One region of the Telluria sp. ZT3P39 genome, then DNA from elsewhere that is predicted to be linked to it. Evidence: predicted binding sites of a transcription regulator. Region 1 holds the regulator's gene; each other region holds the start of a gene.
The links. The regulator sigma-54, encoded in region 1, starts transcription at its own class of promoters, with help from an activator protein. The targets are predictions, from matches to a motif close to TGGCANGNAANCTGCTTT.

Region 1 (7,565 bases):
GGCCAGTTCTTCGGGCGGGCGCGCCAGCGAGGGGATCATGATCAGGAGCGGCACCACCGCCAGATCCTGGAACAGCAGGATGCCGATGATGCGGCGCCCATGCTCGCTCTCGAGTTCCAGGCGTTCGGTCAGCATCTTGACGACGATGGCGGTGGACGACATGGCCAGCGCCCCGCCCAGCGCGAAGGCCGCCTGCCAGCTCACATGCATCTCGGGCACCCACCAGGAGATGAACAGGCCGAAGCCCATGGCGGCCGCGATTGTCAATACGACTTGAGCCAGACCCAGGCCGAACACGATGCGGCGCATCGATTTGAGCTGGGCCAGGGAGAACTCCAGCCCGATCGAAAACATCAGGAAGACGACGCCGAATTCGGCCAGCGCGTGGGTGGCGGGACTGTCGTCGGCCAGCGCCAGCGCGTGGGGGCCGATGAGGACGCCGACGGCCAGGTAGCCGAGCATCGGCGGCAGGTGAAGCATCCGGAAAGCGACCACGCCGAGTACGGCGCAGCCCAGCAGGAGCAGGGTCAGTTCAAGTCCGGAATGCATCTTCCCCGTGATTCGTTGTTGTAGTTTGTTACCACTGGCAAGTTTTTTGCTTGGCCAATTCGTTTATACTGCCACGATGAGTGTAACCGATGAAAAAACAATGCTGAAAAGTTTTGATGCCGACCAGGCCCGCCGCGTGCTGGAGCTGGGCCGCGAGACCCTGGCCATCGAGGCCGACGCCATTCGCGCGCTGCATGCGCGCCTGGGCGACGACGACAGTTTCGTGCGCGCCGTGCAGCTCTTGTTGGGCTGTACCGGGCGCGTAGTGGTGTCCGGCATGGGCAAATCCGGCCACATCGGCCGCAAGATTGCCGCCACCCTGGCATCGACCGGCACCCCGGCCATGTTCGTACACCCGGGCGAAGCCGCCCACGGCGACCTGGGCATGGTGACGGCGCAGGATGTCTTCATCGCCATCTCGAACTCGGGCGAATCGTCCGAGCTGCTCGAAATTTTGCCAGCTGTCAAAAGAATGGGCAGCAAGGTGATCTCGATGACCGGCAAGCCGCATTCGCGCCTGGCCAAGCTGTCCGAGATCCACCTCGATATTTCGGTGGCCAAGGAAGCCTGCACGCTCAATCTCGCCCCGACCACCAGCACCACCGTGACGCTCGCCATGGGCGACGCCCTGGCGGTGTCGCTGCTGGATATGCGGGGTTTTCGCGAAGAAGACTTCGCGATGTCGCACCCGGGCGGGGCCCTGGGCCGCCGCCTGCTGACGCACGTGCGCGACGTCATGCGCAGCGGCGACGCGATTCCCGCCGTGAGCCCCGACACGCCGCTGGCCAAGGCCCTGCTGGAAGTCTCGCAGAAGGGCATGGGCATGACCGCCGTGATCGACGACGAGCGCCGCCCGGTCGGCGTGTTCACCGACGGCGACTTGCGCCGCCTGATCGAGCGCCTGCACGATTTCTCGAACATCGCGATCCGCGACGTGATGCATGCCGGCCCGCGCACCGTGCACCCGGAACAGCTGGCGGTCGACGCCGTCGCCGTGATGGAAGAATTCCGCATCAACCAGATGCTGGTGGTGGACCTTGACGGCCGCCTGGTCGGCGCGCTCCACATCCACGACCTGACCCGCGCCAAGGTAATCTAAATGACTCCACTGGAACACATGCAGCGCGCCGCGCGCGTGAAAGTCATGATCTTCGACGTCGACGGCGTGCTCACCGACGGCAGCCTCACCTACGGCCCGGACGGCGAAGTCACCAAGACCTTCAATGTGCTCGACGGCCTGGGCATCCAGTTGCTGGGCAAGACCGGCGTGCAGACCGCGATCATCAGCGCGCGCCTGTCGCCGATCGTGGTCAAGCGGGCAAGCGATTTGGGCATTGCCCACGTCTACCAGGGCATCCACGACAAGCGCATCGGCTTTGCCAAGCTGTTAGACGCCACCGGCGTGACCGCCGAGGAATGCGGTTACATCGGCGACGACGTGATCGACCTGCCGCTGCTCACGAAAGTCGGCTTTGCCGTGGCCGTGCCCTCGGGCCACCCGGAAGTGCAGCACCGCGCGCATTACGTCACGAAGAACGCGGGCGGGCGCGGCGCCGTGCGCGAAGTCTGCGACCTGGTCATGCGCGCCCAGGGCAGCTACGAACAGGCGCTCGCGCCTTACTTCGCCTAAGCGCTCGCACGAACAGATATGGTCACGTACAAGCGCACCGCCCACCGCTGGAGACTGCTCAGCGTCATGATCATCGGCGTCTTCCTCGCCTTCGGCAGCTTCTGGCTGGTGCAGGTGATGGACAGCGACGATGGCGATACGCGCCTGGGCGGGCCGATGGACGAGCCGGATTACATCGTCGAAAATTTCTCCTTCGTGCGCATGACCGAAGAGGGCAAGCCGAGCTATGTCGTGTCGGGCAAGCGCCTGGCGCACCAGCCGCAGGGCGACGTCTCCGAGGTCGAGCAGCCGGTGGTGCAGGGCATGACCCCGGGGCGCCCGCGCACCACCGTGGTGGCCAACCGCGGCCGCATCTACCACGAAGAACACCGCGTCGACCTGCTCGGCAAGGTCGACATCCAGCGCCCCGCCACGCCCACCAGCGAAGCGCTGCGCGTACGCACCGAGGCACTCACCGTGCTGCCCGACGAAGAGATCATGAAGACCGACCAGCCGATCGTGATGCAGCTCGGCGCCTCCACCATCCGTGGCACCGGCATGGTCGCGAACAACGCGACCCAGAAGCTGCACCTGGCCAGCCGCGGCCAGATCGTCTATCCGCCACGCGCGCAACGCTAGCGCGCACGTCATCACAGGACAAGCACCCATGAAAAAAATCATCCTTGCCGCCCTTCTTGGCCTGGCCTCCCTCGGCGCCTTTGCCGAGCGCGCCGATTCGCTCAAGCAGGCCGTGATCAACTTCGACACCCTGGACGTCGACGAGGTCACGCAAACCCGCATCCTGACCGGCAACGTCGTGCTCACGCGCGGCACCCTGGTACTGAAATCCGACCGCGCCCAGGTGAAAGAAACTCCGGAAGGCTACATGAGCGTGACGCTTACCGCGGCGCCGGGCAAGCTGGCCACCTTCCGCCAGAAGCGCGACGGCGGCCCGGACCTGTGGGTCGAAGGCCAGGCCCAGCGCATCGAATACGACGAGCGCGCCGAGCTGGTGAAACTGTTCACGGCCGCCGAAGTGCGCGAGCTGGAAAGCGGGCGCATGACCAACGAAATCAAGGGTCCGTTCATCTCCTACGACAACCGCAAGGAAGTCGCCCAGGTGCGCAACGACGCCAGCGGCCAGAGCAAGGTTGGCGGCGGGCGCGGCACCCTGATCATCGCCCCGCGCCGTCCTGCAGCCGCAGAAGGCGGCAAGCAATGACGCTAGCCTCGACAAGCGTGCGCGAAGGCTGCAGCACCCTGATCGTCAAGGGATTGCAAAAGAGCTATGGCAAGCGGCTGGTGGTGCGCGACGTCTCGCTGCAGGTCGATTGCGGCGAAGTGGTCGGCCTGCTGGGCCCGAACGGCGCCGGCAAGACCACCTCGTTCTACATGATCGTCGGCCTGGTGCCGTCGGACGCCGGCTCGATCGACATCAATGGCACCGACATCTCGAGCCTGCCGATCCACCGGCGCGCGGTGCTGGGCCTGTCCTACCTGCCGCAGGAAGCCTCGGTGTTCCGCAAGCTCACGGTGGAAGAGAACATCCGCGCCGTGCTGGAACTGCAGCGCACCGATGAGGGCAAGGCCTTGTCGAAGGACGAGATCAACGAGCGCCTGGACACCCTGCTGGCCGAGCTGCAGATCGAGAAGCTGCGCGAGAGCCCGGCGCTGTCGCTGTCCGGCGGCGAGCGCCGCCGTGTGGAGATCGCGCGCGCGCTGGCGACCAACCCGCGCTTCGTGCTGTTAGATGAGCCGTTTGCCGGCGTGGACCCGATCGCCGTGATCGAGATCCAGCGCATCGTGCGCTTCCTGAAAGAGCGCAACATCGGCGTGCTGATCACGGACCACAACGTGCGCGAGACGCTCGGCATCTGCGACCGCGCCTACATCATCAACCAGGGGGCGGTGCTGGCCTCGGGCCGTCCGGACGACATCATCGCCGACGAGTCGGTGCGCCGCGTCTACCTCGGCGAACACTTCCGCATGTGACCATGAAACAGTCCCTGCAACTCCGCACTTCGCAGCACCTGGCGCTCACGCCGCAGCTGCAGCAGTCGATCCGCCTGCTGCAGTTGTCCACGCTCGAACTGCACCAGGAGCTCGAGCAGATACTGACCGATAACCCGCTGCTCGAACGCCTCGACGATCCGCTCGACCACTCGGTGCGCCTGCTGGCCGACGGCGCCATCAACAGCGCCCCCGCCAGCGGCGAAGCCCCGGCCGCGCAGCCGGCACAGGAAGGCGGCGAAGGCGAGGGCGCCAAGCCAGAGGCCGACGGCTTCGAAGACGGTGACCGCGACCGCGGCGAGCCTGACGGCGACTGGGGCGGCGAGGGCGGGGGCGCGCGCAGCGGCGACGACGAAGACGGCCGTCCGCAGCTGGAAGCCTGCAGCGTGTCGCTGCGCGAGCACCTGGCCGAACAGGTGCGCACCACCGGCTGCAGCGTGCGCGACCGCGCGCTGGCCGAACTGGTGATCGATGCGCTCGACGACAACGGCTATTTAGAGGAGCCGCTGGACGACATCCACGCGCGCCTGCCCGCCGAACTCGAGATCGAGATGGACGAGCTGCGCTGCGCGCTGGCGCTGGTGCAGAGCCTGGACCCGCTCGGCTGCGGCGCCCGCAGCGCGGCCGAATGCCTGGCCCTGCAGATCCGCCGCATGCCGGGCGTGCCGATGGTGACGCGGCGCCTGGCGCTGAAGATCGTCGAAGGCTACCTGAGCTGGTTCGCACAGCGCGAATACACCAAGCTCAAGAAGGCGCTGGACTGCGACGACGAAGACCTGCGCGAAGTGCAGGCCGTGGTCCGCCAGTGCAATCCGCATCCGGGCGCGGCCTTTGCGTCTGCCACCTCCGACTACGTGGTGCCGGACGTGATCGTGCGCCGCGCCAAGAGCGGCTGGTCGGTGATGCTGAATCCGGACGTGATGCCGAAATTGCGCGTCAACTCACTCTACGCCAACCTGCTCAAGCAGGGAAAAAGCGAAAGCCAGATGGGCGCGCAGCTGCAGGAAGCCAAGTGGCTGATCAAGAATATGCGCCAGCGTTTCGATACAATTTTGCGTGTGGCGGAGGCGATTGTAGAGCGCCAGCGCAACTTTTTCAGCCATGGCGCGGTTGCCATGCGTCCGCTTGTGCTGCGCGAGATTGCTGATACACTAGGCCTACACGAGAGCACGATTTCTCGCGTTACAACGCAGAAATACATGCTGACCCCCCACGGCATGTTTGAACTGAAATACTTCTTCGGAAGCCACGTCGCCACCGAAGCGGGGGGAGAAGCATCTTCCACGGCGATCCGCGCGCTTATTGCGCAATTGACAGGAGCAGAAGACCCTAAGAACCCTCTATCCGACAGCAAGATCGCGGAAATGCTCGGGGAACAAGGTATGGTCATTGCGCGCCGGACGGTAGCCAAATACCGTGAGGCGCTCAAGATTCCTCCCGTCAGCCTCCGCAAGTCTCTGTAACTGCACTGCCCACACCTACCTTGTGGCGCGGGCAGCGCGACATTTCAAAGGAGTGTGTATGAACCTCACTATCAGTGGTCATCATCTTGAAGTGACTCCCGCAATTCGTGAATACGTTCAGAATAAGCTCGAGCGCATTACCCGCCATTTCGATCACGTGATCGACACCCACGTGTTCCTCGCCATCGATAATCTCACCGAAAAAGAAAAACGGCAGAAAGCCGAGATCAACCTGCAAGTATCAGGAAAAATTTTGCATGTGGCCAGTGCCGCGCAAGACCTGTACGCGGCGATCGACACGCTGATGGACAGGCTGGACCGCCAGGTCATCAAGCATAAATCCATGCTGCAAAATCATAATCACGTGGCGCACAAGCGCCTGCCGGATCTCGGCGAAGCAGCCGCAGCGTAAATACGCGCAGCAGCAATGACAGCGAGGGCGTCTGAGGGGACGCCCTTTTTGCATCCAACAGGCTTCGCGTGCACGCGACTGTTCGGTAAAATGGATGTTTTTTCGATCACAGCACATCCCATGACCGACACCGTCCTGACCCGCGTCGCCAACCGCACCGGCGTCATTACGCTCGACCGGCCGAAGGCCCTGAACTCCCTGTCGCTCGACATGGTGCGCGCGCTCACCGCGATCCTGCGCGACTGGCAGCATGACACCGGCATCGACGCGGTCGTCATCACCAGCTCGAGCGAGAAAGCCTTGTGCGCGGGCGGCGACATCCGCTTCTTCCACGAGATGGGGCATGTGGGGCCGACTGGCGGCAGCGCGCTGCTGGAAGACTTCTTCACCGAAGAATACGCACTGAACCACCTGATCCATTTCTACCCGAAGCCGTATATCGCGCTGATGGATGGCGTGGTGATGGGCGGCGGCATGGGCATCGCCCAGGGCGGCCCCGATTGCGGCCTGCGCATCGTCACCGAACGCAGCAAGGTCGCCATGCCCGAGGTGAATATCGGCCTGTTCCCCGATGTCGGCGGCAGCCATTTCCTGTCGCACGCGCCGGGCCAGCTGGGCCAGTACCTGGGCCTCACCGGTTTGACGATCGGCGCGGCCGACGCGATCTACGTGGGCCTGGCCGACCTGTTCGTGCCGGGCGAGAAGATGGGCGAGTTGATGGCGCTGGTGGATACTACTGCGGGCGCGGATCTGCCGGCAGCGATCCGCGCGTTTGCCGCGCAGTGTGCGGGTGCTGCCGGCGCGAGCGAACTGCAGGCGCAGCGCGCGGTCATCGATGCGCATTTCGGCGCTTCCTCGGTGGCCGCCATCATGGCATCGCTCGCGCGCGACGAGAACCCGTTCGCGCAAAAAGCCTTGAAAGCCATGCGCCAGCGCTCGCCCCTGATGATGTGCGTCACCCGCGAACTCCTGCAGCGCGGCGCCGCGCTCGACGTGGCCGATTGCCTGCGCATGGAGCGCTCGCTGGTGCGCCACAATTTCGAACACGGCGAGGTGCTCGAAGGCGTGCGGGCGCTGGTGATCGACAAGGACAATGCGCCCAAGTGGACTCCGGCGACGCTGGAAGAAGTCACGCCGGAGATGGTGGCGAAATTCTTCGAGCCGGTCTGGCCTGATTACGCGCATCCGCTGCGGCACCTGTAGCAAGAAACACGGTTGATCCGGCTCGTACTTCGATGCCGGCGCGTCTATTCGATGTGGCCTGGTTCGAGCAAGGGCCTGCACTGCCAAAGCGCAGGCCCTAGTGCGCCCTATAGGGGCATGCCAAACGCAATGGCACCCGTCAGTGCCGAGACGCTCGGCACGCCGACCAGGACGATCGACGTACCAGGCAGGCTGATGAGTAGATCGTTGCCGGTGTCAGTGACATACTTCGCGATGAAAGCATCGACGCTCATCGGCGTTGAGAAGAAGTCTGCAAAAAACAGCTTGTCTCCCTCGGCGGCTTTGAAATCCAGGAGGC
Region 2 (7,565 bases), on a different contig from region 1:
CTGGCCGGCGCCCCCGCGCGCCTGGAGCCGGTGCCGAAGACCCAGCTGTTCATGCGCGTGGCCGACAACGCCTTCAATTATCCGGTGCTGGGCGCGACCGGTTTCGACACCCTGGGGCGCCTGGTGGAGCGTTGCGAAGGCTTCGAATTCAGCTACGGTGCGCTGGACGAGGCCATGGCCGTGTTCGATGCGCTGGCGGGAGGCGCCGCATGACGCTGCCGCTGCTGGTCGAGGTGCTGCGCGCACCGGGCAAGGCGGCCGCGCTCGGCCTGGCCGAATGGGAGCTGCTGCTGCGCCAGGCCGCCAGCGCCGACCTGACCGCGACCCTGCGCGGGCTGTTTGAAGAGGCGGGCGTGCTGGCGGCCGTGCCGCCGGCGCCGCGCGAGCACCTCGAATGGGCGCAGGTGGCTGCGGTGCGCCACCGCCGTGCGGTGCGTTACGAGGTGCGCTGCATCGGGCGCGCGCTCGAAGGACTCGGCCTGCCGCTGATTTTGCTCAAGGGCGCCGCCTATGCCATGGCCGGCCTGCCGTCCGCGGCGGGGCGCATGTTTTCCGACGTCGACATCCTGGTACCGAAGGAGCGGATCGTCGAGGTTGAGGGCGCGCTCATGCTGCACGGCTGGGCCGGCACCCACCAGGATGCCTACGACCAGCGCTATTACCACGAATGGATGCACGAGCTGCCGCCGATGGAGCATGTCCGCCGCGGCAATGTGATCGACGTGCACCACGCGATCCTGCCGCAAACGGCGGCGGCGCGCCCCGACCCGGCGCTGCTGCGGGCGGCCGCCCGCCCGATCCCGGGCAGCGACAATCTCTGGACCCTGGCGCCCCAGGACATGGTGCTGCACAGCGCAGTGCACCTGTTCTCGGAAGGCGAGATGCACCACGGCCTGCGCGACCTGCTCGACCTGCACCGCCTGCTGCTGGCGTTCGGCGCGGCGCCCGGCTTCTGGGAAACCCTGCCGGCGCGCGCCGTCGAACTGCAGCTGGCGCGGCCGCTGTTCTATGCCCTGCGCTATGCCGCGCGCCTGCTCGGCACGCCGGTGGCGCCGGGCGTGATGGCGGAAGCCGCCATTGCCGGACGGCCCCCAGGCCCGCTGCTGGCCCTGATGGATGGCTTGTTCCTGCGCGCGCTGCTGCCCCCGCACCCGAGCTGCGCCGGTCCCTTGAGCCCGGCCGTACTCTTTGCCCTCTACCTGCGCAGCAACTGGCTGCGCATGCCGCCGTTGATGCTGGCGCGGCACCTGTTCCACAAGGCTTTCCTGTCGCCGCGCAAAGGGCAGGAAGAGACCCAGGCGCCGGTCTAGCCAGGACCTTGACTTCCGGATATACCTGCGGCGATACCGCTTGTTGCAAGGTGTGAAGTAACTTATCATCAATCGCCGAACTCAGCCGGCGCAGCGTCGACCCTTTATCCGGAAGGTGATCCATGACTGACAATGCCAAGCGCCTGGTGCGCCTGCAAGAGGTGCAGGCCCTGCTCGCCAGCGGCAGCCTCGACGACAACCTGCACAGCCATGCCGAGCTGGCCAAGCGCCTGGTCGGCGCCGCCAGCTGCTCGGTCATGCTGCTCAACAGCGAATCGCCCGACGACTTGCGCATGCGCCTGTGCGCCAGCGCGGGTGAACTGCCGCCTGCCGCGGCCGACGCCCTGGTGGCGAGCGGCGAGGGCATCTGCGGCCAGGTGCTCGCCAGCGGCCGCGCGCTGCTGGTCGAGGACATCGCCCGTTCCGCCTTCGCCGGCCTGGCACGGCACAGGCGCGCCGCGCTGCCGGCCCTGATGTCGGCGCCGGTGCGCATCGACGGCCGCCTGGTCGGCGTGGTGAACGTCACCGGCGCCGCCTTCAGCGAAGCCGAGCTGCACCTGCTCGAGGTGGTGGCGCTGTATATCGGGAAATCGGTCCAGGTGATCCAGCTGCAGCACCTGCTGGCCTCGCGCTTTGCGCAAATGGCGCTGGTGCGCGATGCGCATGAACGGGGGCAGGATGGGCAGCACCGGGGCGGCGCCGCGCCCGGCACCGCATACCAGAATCCGGAAGACGTCGCGCGCATCCTGGCGCGCTCGTTCTACAAGGAGATGACGCGGGCCGGCTTTGCGCCGGGCCAGATCGTCAGCGCGGCGACCGAACTGATCGGCCAGCTCAAGGGGACGCTGCAGGAAGACGCCCGCGCCGGCAGCTGAGGGCGCAATGAAAAAGGCCGGATCCCTTGCGGGATCCGGCCTTTTCAGCCTTCATGCCACAACCGGGTTGCCCCGGTCGTGCGCAGGAAAATTACTTGGCAGCGCGGCGGCGGCGCAGGCCAGCCAGACCGGCGAAGCCCAGACCCAGCAGGGCCAGCGAACCTGGCTCAGGGATCTTGTTGGCGCGGATCGGATCGTTGATCAGGCCGACGAAGCAGGTGTTGTCAGCGATTTGGGCCGGGGTGCACGAACCCGAGCCAAACTGCGAACCATTGGTGCTCAGGGTGAACTTGCCGTCCAGGTCGTGACCGAACTGGCCGTTGGTGTCCCACTGGGTCATGGCGGTGCCGCCGACGACGTCACCGAAGAACTGGCCTTCGCCCGCTGCTGGCAGGGTTGCTGCGGTTGCGGTTTGCACCAGGGTCGCCAGGCGCTCGTCAGCCGATGCGTTGGTGCCGCCGGCCACGTTGATCAGCTGCTTGCCGGCGCCGAATTCAACTTCCAGGTATTTTTCCATGCCGGCGAACAGCGAGTAGCTGTCGTAGCCGGTACGGCTGGCTGGCGATGCGTTGAAGTTCGAGGTCAGCGAGGTCAGACGGGTGGTCGAACGGTAGATGTCCAGATGGATCATGCCGTCAGCGCCGCCACCGGTTGCGCCGATGTTGTAGATGTTGAATTTGCCGGTGTTTGGATCTTGCACGATGTTCTGGTCGGCGATACCGTAGATCATGTAGTACAGGTAGGTGCCATCCGACACGCCCGAGAACCATTCCATGTCATTCAGGCCGGAGATCGAGGTGATGTTGCCCACGCCCCAGGTCGTTTCGTTGGAACCGGCGGTGGTACGCGATTCGGTGGTCAGGCCGGTCAGCTTGATGTTCAGGTTGCCAGTCAGCGCGTCCAGCGGGGTAGCCGATGCGGACAGTGCTGCGAAGCCGAGGGTCAGGGCGGTAATCAGTTGTTTCAGTTTCATTCTAATCTCCAGAGATTTAATTTGGTGCTGCAGGGAGCGACACAGGGTATTAAGCAATCCGCGTGCCAGCTAAATATTCCTTTTTGCAACTGATTGATTTTACTGGGCTTATTTTCTCGACGGGAACTAGTCCTACATGAGTTATCGGAGCGCTTTTTTGGGCCTGTAAAGTTCTCCGACACGGCGATACACCTTGAAGACGGAGAAGTTGTTGAAATGCATCGAACTACGGCATTTTCTCCTGTCCCGGTAGTCCCGATGGGTTCGCCGAGCGGGCCGTCTGCCGGGCTGATGTAAGAAAAACCGACAGCCCAACGGGCCCATCGAAAAGCTGGCTGACACGGCCAGAAAATGGCATGATGCCTAGCATTATTTGCAAGGAAATGGCGCGCTATTCATAGGTAATGAAAGCGCGCAGTTCCTGTACCCATGCCAGTGCGGCACCATTCCACCATGAGGCTTCCATGACCACCGCTTTCGATTACGATACCTTTACCACGCGCAATAACGGCTATGTATCCAGCGACACCCAGGCCAAGATCCGCAGCACCCGCCTGTTGATCGCCGGTTGCGGCCTGGGCGCGTCGACCGCCATCTGCGCCGCGCGCATGGGATTTACCGAATTCGTCCTGATCGACGGCGATACCGTCGACGCCCACAACCTGAACCGCCAGTTCTATGACTTCGACGATATCGGCTCGCCGAAAGTCCAGGCCCTGAAAAAGCACATCCTGCGCATCAATCCGGAAGCGAAAGTCGAAGCGGTCCAGGCCAACCTCGATGCCAGCAATGCCCAGTCGCTGGTAGGCAGCGTCGACATCATCTTCGATACCATCGATTTCCTCGACCTCGAAGCCATCCTGGCCCTGCACACGAATGCCCGCGAGCAGCGCAAGGCCGTGTTTACCGCGCTGTCGATCGGCTTCGGCGCCGGCGTGCTGTACTTCCCCGCGGGCACCAGCGCCTCGCTGGCCGACGTCATCGCGCACGATGTCCAGCACGCCCAGGGCGAAGGCGATGCCAGTTATGCGAACGTGTTCGGGAAAATCATGGGCCGGATCGGCGCCCACCTCGACCGTCAGGTGGTCGAGCAGGTGGCCAAGGCATTGACGATCATGGAAGACGGCCGTCCTTGCCCGGCATCGCAGATCGCGGTGGGCAGCTTCACGGTTGCCGCGCTGGCCGTGTCGATGATGCACGACATGCTGGCGGGAATGGACGTGCCGGCGTCGCCGAACATGGTGGTGCACAGCTTCCGCAACCACACGACCAAACTGGTCAATATTGCTGCTTAATTGATGTCGTTGCCCGGCTTGCGGACCACGTGGACGCGGGAAGGGTGGGTCTGTTCGACCACTGGCGGTTTTTCGCTGAACCAGGCCGCCAGGGTCGGATTGCTCGTCGAGAGCTTGCGCCGCAGGTCCTGCAGGTCCAGCACGTAGGGCGTGACGGAACCGTAGTAATTCGCTTCCGGGCCGATGGCCATGAAGCGGAACCCCATCTTCTTGAGCGCGTGCGCGAGCGAGCGCTCCATTGCGGCATACCAGTAGCGGATGCCGTGTTCCTGGCTGTGGCGGAACATTTCGCGGTACATCCCGAGCAGCAGCATCGGCGAGCTGCGGTCGCGCCGGTCCACCGCCGGATCGAATTCGATCGACGGCTCGTGGCTCGGCAGGAAACCAGGAATGCCCAGCACGCTGTCGGCGCGCCGGCGGCGGTGGCTTTTCTTGACCACCAGGCGTGAAATCTCGGCCGACTGTTCGCGCTCGGGCATGTCGAAATCGTCGAACACTTCGCAGTGCAACTCGAAGGGATAGGGCTTGGGCGCCAAAGGCTGCACCAGCCTGACCGCGCCGACCAGCTTTTCTTCCAGCGTATAGGCCGCGAAGTGGGTGGAGGCGTCGTCGTAATCGTCGAGCTCCATGCCGTCGACATACTGGTCGGGCTGGAGGAAGGCATATTCCAGGCAATACACCTGGTGGCGAAGTTTAAAAATGTCACCCGGGATGTTGCCTAAATGGCTGCCCCGGTACGCACGGAAAATATTGCTGTTGACGTGGTCAATCGTTTCCTGGTGTGCCCCGAACTCTACACGGGACAGGAAGGCGTCAGGGTCGACGCGGGCTTTTCCGTTGTCCATCTGTTTTGATTGTCCAGTCTCGGACCCTAGTTATTTTTTCCTGAAGCGTGCCCCGAGATAGTCTCCGACCATGGTTTTCATCATGATCCAGATGGGAATTGGTTCGTCATTGAACCAGGCTGCCAGGAACTTGTTTTCTCTCTTTAAGCGCTCGTTCAGCTCGTTCAAGTCGACCATGTGCGGTGTAACGGGACCGTAGTAATCGACCTGCGGCCCAATCGGCACGAACTTGAATCCCATCTTGTCCAGCGAGCGCGCCAGTGACCTTTCCATAGCGGCGTACCAGTAACGAATCCCGTTCTGACGGCTATGGCGGTACATCTCACGATACATTCCTAGCAATAATAGCGGACTATTGCCGCGCTTGTCGCCGCGCACGGTTGAACTCGGTCGAATTGCCTTCGTGCTGCCTTTTTCGCGGAAGTCCTGCGAAATACCCTCCATCGAGTCGCCACGGCGCCGGCGATAGGTCTTGCGCACGACCAGACGCGAAATTTCGGCCGCCGATTCGGCTGCCGGGTAGGTGAATTCTGGAAACGGAACGCAATGCGACTGGAAGGGATATTGCTGGCCAGAATGCGGTTGCACCAGGCGCACGGTGCCGACGATATCGTTATTCAGCGTATAGGCGGCGAAATGGATCGAGCAATCGTCATACTCATCGGTTTCCATTTCCTCTTTGCAATTACTTGCCTCAAGATAATGCCGCTCGAGGCAATACACTTCATAGCGGAGCTTATAAATCTCTTTCAGGACATAGGATTCCATATTCCCTTTTAATACCTTACGGAAATTAAAATAGGGAATAAGAATATCTTGCTTGCCGGTAAAACGACCGGTCAGGCGGGCAAAGAATCCAAGCGGGACTGGTTCGCACTCTTGTTGTTGGATAACAGTTGTCATGATGGGGAAGAGGCAGGCTTGGGATGCAGTGGGATACTGCGGCCGCCGTAGCGGCCGCAGGCAGCTTAGAGCTGGCGCAGTAATGCCTTGGTGTCGTCCAGGCTGGCGAACGGCTTGCCGCCGGCCAGCGCGGTCTCGGCTTCCTTGCGCGCCCCCGCCTTGTCGCCGGCTTTCGCCAGGCCGGCGGCCAGGTGGTAGCGCAGGTCCGGCGCCTGCGGGCTGGCCGCGACGGCCTTGCGCAGCAGTTCGACGCCGCGCGCGGTGTCACCCTTCTGCACCAGGATCCAGCCATAGGTGTCGAGGATGGCCGGGTTGCTGCCGGCCAGCTTGAACGCCTTTTCGGCAGTCGGCAGCGCGCGCGCATCGTTTTCCTGCTGGTAGGCCCAGGCCAGGTTGTTCAGGGCGGCGGCGTTCGACGGGTTGGTCGTGAGCGCGGCTTCCAGGCTGGCGATGGCCGGCTTGAACTGGCGCTTGGCCAGGTAGCTGTCGGCCACCACCATCGCGACCAGCTCATCCTTCGGGTTGGCCGCATGGTATTTCACCATGCGCGCTTCGGCTTCGGCGGTCTTGCCGCTCTGCGCCAGCGCCTGGGTGGCCTTCATCAGCACCTGTGGCGAATTCGACAGCGCAAACGCCTTGTCGTAGGCCTGGGCCGCGGCTGCGGCTTTCTTCTGCGTCATCAGGAGGTCGCCCTCGAGGACATAGCCGGGCACCGCTTTCGGGTCGTCCTTCTGCATCTGGCGAGCCACGGCGAGCGCTTCCTCGGGCTTGTTGGTGCGCATGGCCAGCTCGATCTGGGCAATGCGTGCCTGGTCGAATTTCGGGTCGAGGGCGAGCGCGCGCTTCAGATCGTCGGCCGCAGCTGCATTGTTCTTCATCAGCATGTGGATCGCTGCCAGGCGCACCTGTGCCTGGGCCGACTTCGGCACGGCCTTGGCCAGCTTGTCGTAGGACTCGAGGGCGCCGACAAGATCCTTGTTGGCGATCTGGGCCTGGCCCATCAGGTCCAGGACTTCCGGCTCGCTCGGGTGGATCGTCAGCGTCTTGCGCGCCAGCGCCAGCGCTTTTTCCGGCTGCTTGATGCGCAGGTAATGCGAACCCAGCGCCAGCGCCGGACGCACCGCTTCCGAATTCTCGCTCTGGGCTTTTTCCAGCCAGCTCGTGGTGCCGGCGACATTGTTCTGCGATTGTTCGATCAGGGCCAGCGCCGTCATCGCGTCGATGTTCTTCTTGTCTTTCGCCAGCACGGCCTCGAAGCGCTTCTTCGCGCCGGCAACGTTTTTCTCGTTCATGTCCAGCTGGGCCAGGTTCGACACGGCCTGGAACATGGTCGGCTCGAGCGTCACGGCTTTTTCGAAACTGGC
Region 3 (7,565 bases), on a different contig from region 1:
CATCATGATGAAGAGCCTCGCTAAGGTAAGTAGATGCGTTGAATGAATGCCTTTTGTGCAATATTACCTGAATGTATAGTCGAGTGCGACACCTGCGAACAGTGCGGCCCCCAGCCAGTTGTTGTGGCGGAAGGCCTTGAAGCAATCCATGCGCTCGCGCCGGCGGATCAGGGTGTAGTGATAGAGCGCCAGGGCGGCCGCCACCACGACCCCGGCCACGAACCACCAGCGCAGCCCGAGGTACCAGCCGCAGGCCAGGTCGATGGCCAGCGCGGCGCCGTAGCACAGCATGACGGCGGCCACGTCGAAGCGCCCGAAGGTGATGGCCGAGGTGCGGATGCCGATCTTCAGATCGTCGTCGCGGTCCACCATCGCGTATTCGGTGTCGTAGGCCACCGCCCAGAACACGTTCGCGCCCAGGAGCCACCAGGCCACGGCCGGCACGGTATTCTGCACGGCGGCGAAGGCCATCGGGATGCCGAAGCCGAAGGCGATGCCCAGGTAAGCCTGCGGGATCGCAAAGAAGCGCTTGAACCAGGGATAGGTGCCGGCCACGACCAGCGCCGCCACCGACAGCTGCCTGGTCAGCGCGTTCAGCGGCAGGATCAGGAGGAAGGACAGCAGCGACAGCACCGCCGCCACCATCACCGCTTCCCAGCCGCGGATCTTGCCGCTGGTGAGCGGGCGGTCGACCGTGCGCTTGACGTGCCTGTCGAACTCGCGGTCGGCGTAGTCGTTGATGGCGCAGCCGGCGGAGCGCATCAGGGCGGTGCCGAGCACGAAGATGAGCAGCACTTGCAGGTCGGGCACGCCGCTCGACGCCATCCACAACGCCCACAGGGTGGGCCAGAGCAGCAGCAGGATGCCGATCGGCTTGTCGGCCCGCACCAGGCGGAAATAGAGCGCCAGCTTGTTCATCGAATGGGTTGTCTTGTCGGGCAAGAACTGTTGAGCAGAAGACAGCGATTCTAAAGCTTTTGCCCCCGGCGCGGGTTTCAGCCTCGCGGAGGAGCTTGCCGGTACAATCGACCCCCGCCAACCTTTTCCACTTTCATCATGCACATCTGGGTCGATGCCGACGCCTGTCCCGGCGTCATCAAGGACATCCTGTTCCGCGTTGCCGAGCGCACGCACATCAGCGTGACGCTGGTGGCCAACCAGCTGATCCGGGTGCCGGGCTCGCGCTTCATCCGCGCGCTGCAGGTACCAAGCGGCGCCGACGTGGCCGATGCCGAAATCGTCGAGCGCCTGAGCAGCGGCGACATCGTCGTGACCGGCGACATCCCGCTGGCGGCGCTGGTGCTGGACAAGGGCGGGCTGCCGCTCAACCCGCGCGGCGAGTGGTACACCAAGGACACCATCGCCCAGCAGCTCACCATGCGCGCTTTCATGGAAGAGCTGCGTGGCAGCGGCGTCGATACCGGTGGGCCGGCGGCCTTCAGCCAGGCGGACAGCCGGAATTTCGCGAATGCGCTGGACCGCCAGCTGGCGCGGGTGCGCGCCGGCGGTGGCTGAGCCGGCGCGGCTGGCGTATTGTCGAGGTCGGAGAACTTTACAGTGGCTGCCAGGGCTGGTTTGCCCGGGCCTTGAAACAACAAAGGAGCCGCGAGGCTCCTTTGTTTCGAGTACGCGCTGGACGAATCAGCTGCGCGTCTTGCGGGCGAACAGGCCGGCTGCGACGAAGCCCATCAGCATGAGCGGCAGGGTCGCCGGCTCGGGAATCTGATTTGGGCCGGATACGTCGCAATCGCTGCAGATCCAGAGCTGCTCGGCGCCTGCATTATTGCCGGTGTAGCGAACATCGAGCGACAGGAAGTAGTTCCCGTTGACGAGGTTATAGACGGCATCGTTCAGCGTCTGGTTGAATGCAGCAAATTCCGCGACGTTCGTGCCCAGGTTGTTTTCTACATAATAGCCAGCAGTGCCGCAGGAGTTGGCGTTTGTCGCCGTACCGATGTTGTACGAGGCGCCAGTGACCTTGTTCACGCAGAAATTCGCAGCCACGGGCAAGAAATCAGTGATTACCGGTGCATTGCAGCCACTACCCGTGCTGAGCTCGAAACACAGGTTGTTGACGGTGTTGCCGAAGGCGTCGACGATGCGTGCCTGGCCCCAGATATTGATCCACTGGCTTGCACCCGAACCGCTCTGGTTGTTATCGAACAGGAAGACGAGTTCGTTCCCATCCAGGTAATTGCGCAGCGCATTGAGGGAAATGTCCCAGCGGTTAGCCAAGTCGCCAGTAAAGGCGCCGCCAGCATCGACCATGGTATAGCTTGAGCCCTGATTCCCGGAAGGTGTCAGGAAAGGGTTGTTGACCGGAGTGTTGGCTGCGAATGGCGGAAAGTTCGTGGCGCCGTTGGACCCGGCGAGGACGATCGCCTGATCGGCAATCTGTCCAGGCGACGATTGCGCGGGCAAGCCGGAAGTTGGCAGGCAGCGCGAATCGCCTGCGGCGGCACACTGCCGAAGCAGATCCAGGGAATACACATTAAAACCGTTGTACGTCCCGACGGACATTTCATTCGCGGCAGGCAAGGTCAATTGCGTGGCCTGTGCCGAACCAGCCAGCAGGCACACACCGATCAACAGACGACGGACAAACTGTTTCATGGAATTCCCCTTAATTATTGGATGACCTTCACAGATGCACATAAGCACAAAGCGGGCCACCTTGAAAATAAGAAGTCGATTCAATCAGTTAGTAAATACTCGCGATGTTTACCAAGAGTATGTGTAAAGCATACCGACAGTAGGTGTTTGCTATGTATTTTGTAATTGCGATTAGTAAACGCAAAGAGATCGACCATCATGCGCCGGCCTCAGTCCGATAACGCGTCAGGCAGCCGCGTCAAGCTTCACCATGTCCACGCCCGGCAGTCTGCATTCGCCGACGGCGCGCGCCACCGCATCGATGGCGGCGCGCCGCGTGAAGCTCTTACGCCAGACCAGCACGACCCGGCGCGATGGCGTGGGGTGGGCGAAGGGGATATAGGTCAGCAGGCCGTGGGGATCGTGCATGTCGGCCACCGAGGCGCGCGGCAGCACGGTCAGGCCGATACCGCTGGCCACCATGTGGCGGATGGTCTCGAGCGAGGAGCCTTCGAAGGTACGCTGCATGCCGTTGCCCGGCGATGAATAGCGCGCCATTTCCGGGCACACTTCCAGCACCTGGTCGCGGAAGCAATGGCCCGCGCCCAGCAGCAGCATGGTTTCCAGCTTCAGGTCGTCGGCCGGGATGTCCTTGCGGCCGGCCCAGGGATGGGTGCGGGGCATGGCCACCACGAAGGGTTCGTCGTACAGGGTTTGCATCGACATGCCGTGTTCCGGCAGCGGCAGCGCCACGATGGCGGCGTCGAGCTCGCCCTGGCGCAGCAGTTCCAGCAGCTTGTGGGTGAAGTTTTCTTGCAGCACCAGCGGCATCTGCGGCACGGTGTCGATCAGCTTGCGCACCAGCGGCGGCAGCAGGTAGGGGCCGATCGTGTAGATCACGCCCAGGCGCAGCGGGCCGGCGAGCGGGTCCTTGTTTTGCTTGGCCAGTTCCTTGATGGCGGCGGTCTGCTCCAGCACGCGTTCGGCCTGGGCCACGATCTGGGCGCCGAGCGGCGTCACCGAGACTTCGGAGCCGCCGCGCTCGAACAGCGTCACGCCCAGCTCGTCTTCGAGCTTCTTGATGGCGACGGACAGGGTAGGCTGGGCCACGAAGCAGGCTTCGGCCGCATGGCCGAAGTGGCGGGCGCGCGCAACGGCGACGATGTATTTCAGCTCGGTCAATGTCATAGGTATCGGTCCCAGGATTTGCGGCTGTATCGACATGCATCCTGACACAATGTTGGCTTTTAGTCAGCCGAGATTTCTTGTTCATTCGGTCTATTTGAAATCATAGTCGATATAATTGCCCCGCAGGATCTTCGCCTGCGTTCTTGAGAGGCACCCATGTCTTCGACCTTCGGCCCGGCGGAAGCCCAGGCCTATATTCACAAGCTGCTCACCGTCATGCACCAGCAGGGCGGTTCCGACCTGTTCATCTCCAGCGATTTCCCGCCCAGCATGAAGCACCAGGGCGCCATGAAGCCGCTGAGCCAGCAGCGCCTGTCCGGAGAGGTCACGCGCGCGCTCGCCCTGTCGCTGATGAACGAACGCCAGCGCGCGGAATTCGAAGCCGAGATGGAATGCAATTTCGCGATCTCGCTGCCCGGCGTCTGCCGCTTCCGCGTCAACGTCTTCGTGCAGCAGCAAAGCTTGGGCATGGTGGTGCGCACCATCGCCTCCGAGATCCCAAATTTCGAGAAGCTCGACCTGCCCGAGGTGCTCAAGGACGTCGTGATGACCAAACGCGGCCTGGTGCTGGTCGTCGGCGGCACGGGATCCGGCAAGTCGACCACGCTGGCGGCCATGATCGACTACCGCAACAGCAATTCGGCAGGCCACATCATCACCGTGGAAGACCCGGTGGAGTACGTCCACAAGAACAAGAACTGCCTGGTGACGCACCGCGAAGTCGGGGTCGACACGCATTCCTGGCACAACGCCCTGAAGAACACGCTGCGCCAGGCGCCGGACGTGATCCTGATCGGCGAGATCCGCGACACCGAAACCATGGAGCACGCAATCGCCTTCGCCGAGACGGGCCACCTGTGCCTGGGCACCCTGCACGCGAACAATGCGAACCAGACCCTGGACCGGATCATCAACTTCTTCCCGGAAGAGCGCCGCAACCAGCTGCTGATGGACCTGTCGTCGAACCTGCGCGCCGTGGTCTCGCAGCGCCTGGTGCGCACCGAGGACGGAAAAGGCCGCAAGGCCGCCATCGAGATCCTGCTCAACACCCCGACGATCGGCGAGATGATCCTGAAAGGGAACTTCCAGAACATCAAGGAGATCATGCACAAATCGCGCGAGCTGGGCATGGTCACCTTCGACGGCGCGCTCTACGAGCTGTATAACAAGGGGCTGATCGGCTACGACGAGGCGATCCGCAATGCCGATTCGGCCAACGGCCTGCGCCTGCAGATCAAGCTCTCGGGCGAGCGCAAGGGGCCGGATGGTGGCGGCGGCAAGGCCACCGAGCTGTCGATGGCCGTCGAAGAAGAACCTGATCCAGATGCACCACCCACCTAAATGCCTATGCCTTCATTTGAAAACAAGATCTGCACGCGCGCCGAACTGGCCCAGCGTATCGCCCAACTGCCCAAGCCCGTCGTGCTGACCAACGGGGTATTCGACATCCTGCACCGCGGGCACGTGACCTACCTGGCGCAGGCGCGCGAGCTGGGCGCCTCGCTGGTGGTGGCCGCCAATACCGATGCCTCGGTCAAGCGCCTGGGCAAGGGCGACGACCGCCCGCACAATACCCTGGCCGACCGCATGGCGGTGCTGGCCGCGCTGGAGTCGGTGAGCCTGGTGGTGGAGTTCGACGAGGACACCGCGCTGGAGGTGGTCTTGGCGGCGCGGCCCGAGATCTATGCCAAGGGCGGCGACTACGACATGGCGGCGATTCCGGAAGGGCAGGCGGTGCTGGCCTATGGGGGGCGGGCCGTGGCGATCGATTTTGAGCACGACCGCTCGACCACCAGGCTGGTGGCGAAGATCCGCGGGTAAAACGAGTCGGCCCGCCAGGGCGGGCCGATCGGCGCTTCAGGCCAGTGCTTCCTTGGCCGCTTCTTCCGGGCTCAAGCCGTCGTAGAACTGGTCGGTAAACCATTCGACCTGCTCTTCGATGTGGTCTTGCGCCTGCTTGACGGTGGCGCCGCCGGCGACGAGGAATCCCTCCACCTCGATACACCAGTGGATGAACGCCAGCGTTTCTTCGTCGAGTGCTTCTTCTTTCTTGGCCATGTCGTTTCCTTTTCTGTTCTGGTGAACCGGCGCGTCAGCGCGGGTAGGTGAAGCCGGTGCGGATATCCATCGGCGCCAGGCGATTTCCGTCGCGGACCATCAGCTTGTTGGGCGGCTCGTCGCCTGCCAGCGCGCCCGGCGTGACCGGCAGGCCTTCGCTTTTCCGCACCAGCGGATCGCAGCGTTCGTACACATTGGCGCAGCCCGTGGCTTTCAGCAGGGCCTGCACCACCGGCACCTTCCACTGGTCGACGCCGCCGGCATTGAACTGGCATACCAGGTAGCCTGCAGCGCCGCCATAGCTGTGCACCAGCAGGCCTGGCAAGCCGTCCTTTTCGCCATCGACCAGTTGCACCAGCGCCTGCGGATCGGCGATGTCGCGCGCCACCGCGCGGCGCTCGACGGCGGCCTGCACGCGGCGCTTGATCATCGCGTGGTCGACCGGCTCGTCCTCGCGCAGGGTCCAGACGCGCGCGGCGATCTGCGATTTCGCGTTGTAGGCGGCCCGGGCCAGGAACTGGCGCGAGGACGACTGCACGATCGCCGTGGCGCCCGGCTTGTTGCGCTCGGAGGGCTTGCCGTCGACCTTGTCGATGGCGGAGATATAGATCCAGGGGTCGCCAGCCAGCAGGCCTTTTTCCTTACCCTGTTTGATGGTGATGATGAGCATGCGCGGCTTTCGTTTTCAAGGTCGGGATGATACAGCAAGCCGCCGCCATCCCAGGCACTCGCTGGCCGGCACGCCCGCCCAAACCACGAAGCAACCGCAACACCGGGGTCAGGTCTGACATTGAGACACGGGCTCGACTGGAATAAGGCTGGGCTCGTGTCCGAATGTCAGACCTGACCCTGAAGTTGCTGCAACTAACTGCCAATGAGGCCGAACGGGTGTGCTACCGCAATCAGCCTCAGACCGTAGCGCGCCTTGCCCGCCAAGCCAGCCCCAGCAGCCCCAGCCCGAACATGGTCCAGGTCTGCGGCTCCGGCACCGCCGCCGCCATCGAGCTCATCGACAGCTGGGTGTCGCTGGTCCAGTACAGGTGGCGCTCGACCGTCATGGATGGGTTGAAGTCGTAGGCATAGTGCTGGTCGCCGGTGGTGATCAGGCGGCCGCCGCCGACCCAGCCTTCGGGGTCGCTGCCGTAGCTGCCCACGCTGAAGTTCAGGCCCTGGGCCTGCGAGAACGAAAAGCTGGTGGCGCCGCACTGGTACCAGGCGTTGCTGGAGGAGGCGCAGGCGATGTAGTCGAGTTCGCCGACCACCAGCGACACCAGTTCGTCCCGGGCCAGCAGGCCGTCGCCGTTGCGGTCGTCGCCCTTGAACGAGCCCTGGATGACTTCTTCGTGCAGGAAGCTGTTGGTGACGCTGTCGTAGAAACCGTTGAAGGAAAAACCCCAGGAGATGGGACCGGCGTGGGCCGCGGTGCAGCACAGCGCCAGGACGGCGCTGGGGAGAAACTTCTTCATGTGTTACCTCGAACAATTACAGGGTGCGCCGATCAAAACCATGCACCCAGCGTACTCCTGCGCGCCGCATACTGTCGCGTTGCCTTGCAAATAATTGCAGAATGTGTCGCCCATCAGCCACAGCAATGTAACATTGCTGAAAGGCAGGTTCGAGGTATGAAACGCGCTCAGGCGCCGCCGAGGTAGCCGTTCTGGCGCCAGGCTTCGTAGACGACCACGGCCACCGTGTTCGAGAGGTTCAGGCTGCGGTTCTCGGGCATC

Region 2: AC56LR_RS08715 (PEP-CTERM sorting domain-containing protein) is a predicted target of sigma-54. The motif match lies at 3,209-3,226, and genes of this name have one in related genera.
Region 3: AC56LR_RS19665 (PEP-CTERM sorting domain-containing protein) is a predicted target of sigma-54. The motif match lies at 2,655-2,672, and genes of this name have one in related genera.

The regions. Positions count from the first base shown of each region.
Region 1 covers NZ_JCASIH010000015.1:1,238-8,802, reverse strand. The annotation lists gene AC56LR_RS14750 (monovalent cation:proton antiporter family protein) at 1-549, opposite strand, end outside; gene AC56LR_RS14745 (KpsF/GutQ family sugar-phosphate isomerase) at 626-1,648, shown strand; gene AC56LR_RS14740 (KdsC family phosphatase) at 1,649-2,179, shown strand; gene lptC (LPS export ABC transporter periplasmic protein LptC) at 2,198-2,797, shown strand; gene lptA (lipopolysaccharide transport periplasmic protein LptA) at 2,826-3,380, shown strand; gene lptB (LPS export ABC transporter ATP-binding protein) at 3,377-4,150, shown strand; gene AC56LR_RS14720 (RNA polymerase factor sigma-54) at 4,153-5,631, shown strand; gene hpf (ribosome hibernation-promoting factor, HPF/YfiA family) at 5,690-6,043, shown strand; gene AC56LR_RS14710 (enoyl-CoA hydratase/isomerase family protein) at 6,164-7,246, shown strand; partial or broken gene AC56LR_RS14705 (Ig-like domain-containing protein) at 7,354-7,565, opposite strand, start outside.
Region 2 covers NZ_JCASIH010000006.1:116,613-124,177, reverse strand. The annotation lists gene AC56LR_RS08730 (HprK-related kinase A) at 1-213, shown strand, start outside; gene AC56LR_RS08725 (nucleotidyltransferase domain-containing protein) at 210-1,310, shown strand; gene AC56LR_RS08720 (GAF domain-containing protein) at 1,433-2,185, shown strand; gene AC56LR_RS08715 (PEP-CTERM sorting domain-containing protein) at 2,277-3,158, opposite strand; gene AC56LR_RS08710 (HesA/MoeB/ThiF family protein) at 3,623-4,453, shown strand; gene AC56LR_RS08705 (PEP-CTERM/exosortase system-associated acyltransferase) at 4,450-5,298, opposite strand; gene AC56LR_RS08700 (PEP-CTERM/exosortase system-associated acyltransferase) at 5,329-6,201, opposite strand; gene prsT (XrtA/PEP-CTERM system TPR-repeat protein PrsT) at 6,267-7,565, opposite strand, start outside.
Region 3 covers NZ_JCASIH010000030.1:26,795-34,359, reverse strand. The annotation lists gene AC56LR_RS19680 (ElaB/YgaM/YqjD family protein) at 1-6, opposite strand, end outside; gene ubiA (4-hydroxybenzoate octaprenyltransferase) at 64-918, opposite strand; gene AC56LR_RS19670 (YaiI/YqxD family protein) at 1,057-1,515, shown strand; gene AC56LR_RS19665 (PEP-CTERM sorting domain-containing protein) at 1,642-2,613, opposite strand; gene AC56LR_RS19660 (hydrogen peroxide-inducible genes activator) at 2,839-3,780, opposite strand; gene AC56LR_RS19655 (PilT/PilU family type 4a pilus ATPase) at 3,937-5,121, shown strand; gene AC56LR_RS19650 (adenylyltransferase/cytidyltransferase family protein) at 5,128-5,601, shown strand; gene AC56LR_RS19645 (hypothetical protein) at 5,638-5,838, opposite strand; gene AC56LR_RS19640 (class I SAM-dependent rRNA methyltransferase) at 5,873-6,508, opposite strand; gene AC56LR_RS19635 (PEP-CTERM sorting domain-containing protein) at 6,747-7,304, opposite strand; gene trmL (tRNA (uridine(34)/cytosine(34)/5-carboxymethylaminomethyluridine(34)-2'-O)-methyltransferase TrmL) at 7,472-7,565, opposite strand, start outside.